DNA from 2 places in the Pseudomonas sp. LS.1a genome. Region 2 is predicted to be linked to the other one. Evidence: riboswitches for the same ligand, from Rfam matches in the RefSeq annotation. Region 2 holds a riboswitch; the other holds the start of a gene.
The links. A riboswitch is a leader RNA that binds a small molecule or an ion and turns the genes downstream of it on or off. The one in region 2 is predicted to bind cobalamin.
Positions count from the first base shown of each region.

Region 1: linked by a shared signal. The riboswitch ahead of MKK04_RS14320 (CbtB domain-containing protein) and the one ahead of MKK04_RS09545 (ABC transporter substrate-binding protein) in region 2 are both predicted to bind cobalamin.

Region 1 is NZ_CP092827.1:3,100,400-3,102,592, forward strand. Features, by position in the region: gene MKK04_RS14315 (GNAT family N-acetyltransferase) at 1-428, shown strand, start outside; cobalamin riboswitch at 647-870, shown strand; gene MKK04_RS14320 (CbtB domain-containing protein) at 964-1,152, shown strand; gene MKK04_RS14325 (CbtA family protein) at 1,162-1,848, shown strand; gene MKK04_RS14330 (cobalamin biosynthesis protein) at 1,848-2,193, shown strand, end outside.
Region 2 is NZ_CP092827.1:2,077,302-2,079,494, reverse strand. Features, by position in the region: gene MKK04_RS09550 (DUF1624 domain-containing protein) at 1-676, shown strand, start outside; cobalamin riboswitch at 705-901, shown strand; gene MKK04_RS09545 (ABC transporter substrate-binding protein) at 1,013-2,023, shown strand; gene MKK04_RS09540 (FecCD family ABC transporter permease) at 2,023-2,193, shown strand, end outside.

The sequences.
Region 1 (2,193 bases), 1.0 Mb from region 2:
CCTTCATTACCGAGCTGGCCGAGTACGAACGCGCCCGCCACGAGGTGATCGCGAGCGTTGCCGATATCGAATACAGCCTGTTTGGCGAGGGCAGCACCGTGCACAGCCTGATTTGCGAACGCGATGGCCGGGCAATCGGCTTTGCTGTGTATTTCTATAGCTACTCGACCTGGCTAGGTCGCAACGGCATCTACCTGGAAGACCTGTACATCACCCCTGAGCAACGCGGCGACGGCGCCGGGCGACAGTTGCTGCAACACATTGCCCGCGAGGCAGTGGCGAATAATTGCGGGCGGCTGGAATGGAGCGTGCTGGACTGGAACGAACCGGCGATCGGCTTCTACCAGAAGCTGGGGGCCGAGGCGCAGGATGAGTGGGTGCGCTACCGGCTGGATGGGGACAAGCTGGCGGCGTTTGCCCGGGGATAACCGGGGGCGCTTGCGTCCGGTTTCCGGTCAAGCCCGCTCTCCTGGAACTGCGCATCACTCGGCAGGGGCACTGTGGGAGCGGCTTCAGCCGCGAACACCGGCGCAGCCGGTGCCATGCACCGCGTTGGATTCTTCGCGGCTGAAGCCGCTCCCACAGGATGCCCGGAGCCCCCGCAAACTCAATTCTGGCAATTGACGCCAGCCCCGCCCCATGCTCTCCTTATGCCTCGCGTTCAGGTGCCCCCCATGGGGGTGAAACGGGAAACCGGTGCGTCGCAGGCCCTCCAGCAGGGCCGGACAAGGCCGGTGCTGCCCCCGCAACGGTAAGCGAGCGAAGCGTCTTTGCCACTGTGCCCGGTCACCCGGCATGGGAAGGTGACGCCTTCCAGGAGCCTGGCTCCTCCTCGCAAGCCCGGAGACCGGCCTGGCGTTCATGAACACCCCGCGGTGGGCGGGCGCTGTTGCATTCCCCTGGGCCGCCACGCTCGGGGCTGCCGCGCTTGCCCATTGCCCACAAAAAGCAGAGGAACGCGTCATGCCCGTCACCAGCGCCAAGCAACATAGCATCACCACCCCCGTCACCCTCAGCCAGCGTGTCGTTATCGCCGTGGGCGCCAGCCTGCTGGGCCTGTGCCTGGTGTACTTCGCCGGCTTCTCGCACATCGAGGCCGTGCACAACGCCGCCCACGACACCCGCCACAGCGCCGCCTTCCCCTGCCACTGAGTACGCCCGATGATCACACGCATTGCCCGTACCGCGGGCTTCAGCGGGCTACTGGCGGCCTTGCTGCTGACCCTGCTGCAAAGCTTCTGGGTCGCCCCGCTGATTCTCGAGGCAGAAACCTACGAGTCCGCGGCCCCGGCCGCCCAGCACGAACATGCTGGCGAAGTGGCCGCCCATGAACACAGCGCCGAAGCCTGGTCGCCGGAAGACGGCTGGCAGCGGGTACTGTCCACCACCGGCGGCAACCTGGTGGTCGCGGTCGGTTTCGCCCTGATCCTCACCGCCCTTTACAACCTGCGCGAACCAAAGCGTGCCGCCACCGGTGCGTTGTGGGGCCTGGCCGGCTTTGCCGTGTTCTGCCTGGCCCCGACCCTGGGCCTGCCGCCGGAACTGCCAGGTACCGCAGCCGCCGACCTGGGACAACGCCAGGCCTGGTGGGTCGGCACCGCCAGTGCCACTGCGCTGGGCCTGGCCCTGCTGGTGTTCGCCCGCCACTGGTTGCTGAAGGCGCTGGGTGCCGTGCTGCTGGTCATTCCCCATGTAATCGGTGCACCGCAACCCGAAGTGCACGAGAGCCTGGCCCCTGCCGCATTGGAAACCCAGTTCAAAGTGGCCTCCTGGCTGACCAACGCTGCCTTCTGGCTGGCCCTGGGCCTGCTTAGCGCCTGGCTGTTCCGACGCTCCAGCAAGGCCTGATGCCAGCCTTTTACGCCGGCATCGGCTGCCGCCGGGGTTGCCCGGCGGATACGCTGGAAACCCTGCTACGCCAGGCCCTGGACAACCAGGGCCTGGCGTTGGCCGACCTGCATGGCATCGCCAGCATCGGCCTGAAGGCCGACGAAGCCGGCTTGCAGCAGTTGGCCGAACGCCTCGACGTGCCCTTGGTGTTGTACGATACCGCGCAGTTGCAACCCTACGAACACCAACTCAGCCACCGTTCCGCCACAGCCCATACCCACAGCAGCTGCTGGGGCGTGGCCGAGAGTGCGGCGCTGGCCCTGGCAAGTCAGCGGCTTGGCACGGCCAGTTTGCTGCTGACGC
Region 2 (2,193 bases):
CGATGGCCTGCACTTTGGCGCCGAATCCGCCCTGCACGTGCCATGGGCAATCCTGCATGACCGGGGCTGGCTTGAGTTCTCCGAAAGCCTGCGCCTGCGCACCTCCTACCCGGTGCTGCCGTGGATCGGTGTCATCGCCCTGGGCTACGGCCTTGGCCCGTGGTTCGCCCGTGGCAGCGAGGCCGGCCAGCGCCAGCATCGCCTGCTGCTGGCCGGGTTGATCGCGCTGCCGGGCTTTGTCGTGCTGCGCCTGCTCAACGGCTACGGCGAGGCGCCGTGGAGCGCTTACCCAACCCTCACGCAAACCCTGATGAGCTTCTTCAACATCACCAAGTACCCACCGTCGCTGCTGTTCCTGGCCCTGACCCTGGGCTGTGGCCTGCTGTTGCTGCGCGCTTTCGAACGCGCCGGCCAGGCCCGCTGGATCAGCGCCCTGGCGGTGTTCGGTGCAGCCCCCATGTTCTTCTACCTGCTGCACCTGTATGTGCTGAAGCTGCTGTACCTGGCCAGCGTGGCGCTGTTCGGCCGCAACCATGGCGACTACTTCGGCTTCGACGGCATCGCCGCGGTGTGGCTGGGGGCGGTGCTGCTGGCGGTTTCGCTGTACCTGCCGGTACGCTGGTTCGCCCGCCTGAAGGCGCGGCGGCGCGACATCACCTGGCTGAAGTACTTCTGAAAAGCGTTTTCACCCGGCGGCGCGATGGTCTACCATGCCGGCCGCCGGTTTCCACCACGGAATCAATAGGGAATCCCAGGCCCGCCAATTCGGGCCAAACGGAACTGCCCCCGCAACTGTAGGTGCCGAGCCTGCTCCATCGATGCCACTGGGCCACCAACCCGGGAAGGCGGAGCCAGGCCATGACGCACCAGTCAGGAGACCTGCCGGCCTACATTCACCAACCGGCGGGGTGTCCGGGATTGGCTATCAGTGTTGCCCCTGCCGCCAGCGGGGGCTCGACGATGCCTGTCCGTGCGTTCCTCACCCGAACTGTCCGATAGGAGATCGCCCAGCATGCTGCCCCGTTTTGCCACCCTGCTCGCCAGCCTCGGCCTCACCGGCCTGGCCCAGGCTGCTGCCACCCACTACCCGCTGACGGTCGACAACTGCGGCAAACCGCAAACCTTCGCCCAGGCGCCGGAGCGCGCGGTCACCATTGGCCAGGCCGGTACCGAGATGCTCTACGCGCTGGGGCTGGGTGACAAACTGGCGGCCACCTCGCTGTGGTTCAACAACGTGCTGCCCGAGTACCAGGTACAGAACGACAAGGTGCCGCGCCTGGCCGACAACGAGCCCAGCTTCGAGGCAGTAGTGGGCAAGCGCCCGCAACTGGTGACGGTGCAGTTCGAATGGATGGTCGGTGCCCAGGGGGCGGTCGGCACCCGTGAGCAGTTCGATGAACTGAGTATCCCCACCTACCTGCTGCCGTCGGACTGCGAAGGCAAGGACAACCTGGTGGGCGCCGACGGCACCCGCCTGCAGGCGTTCCAGGTCGAAAGCATCTACAAGAGCGTCAGCCAGCTGGCGGAAATCTTCGACGTGCAGGACCGTGGCACAGCCCTGAATGCCGAGCTCAGAAACCGCCTGGACAGCGCCAAGGCGCAACTGGCCGGCAAGGATCTGTCCACCACCTCGGCATTGTTCTGGTTCTCCAGCGCCGACCTGCACATCGACCCCTACGTAGCAGGCCGCCAGGGGGTCGCCGATTTCATGCTGCGCACCCTCGGCGTGCGCAACGTGGTCGAGTCCAGCGAAGAGTGGCCGACCGTTGGCTGGGAAACCCTGGCCAAGGCCAACCCCACCTGGCTGATCATCGCCCGCATGGACCGCCGCCGCTACCCCGCCGACGACTATCAGAAGAAGCTGGCATACCTGCGCAGCGACCCGGTAACGCGCAACATGGACGCGGTGAAACACGACCGCATCATCATCCTCGACGCCGACGCCATGCAGGCCGGCATTCGCTTGTTCAGCGGCCTGCAGACGCTGGCCGCCGCCTTCACCAGCGGCAAAGCAGCCCAGTGATGATGCGCCTGTTACCGATCGCCGTTGCCCTGGTCGCCCTGTTGGCGGCCTTGCTGGCCGGCACCGCCATCGGCGAAACCAACCTGTCACCCGGCGTGGTCGGCCAGGTGCTGGCCAACCACCTGTGGCAGGCCGGCTACCCGGTCGACCCGATCGACGCCGGCATCATC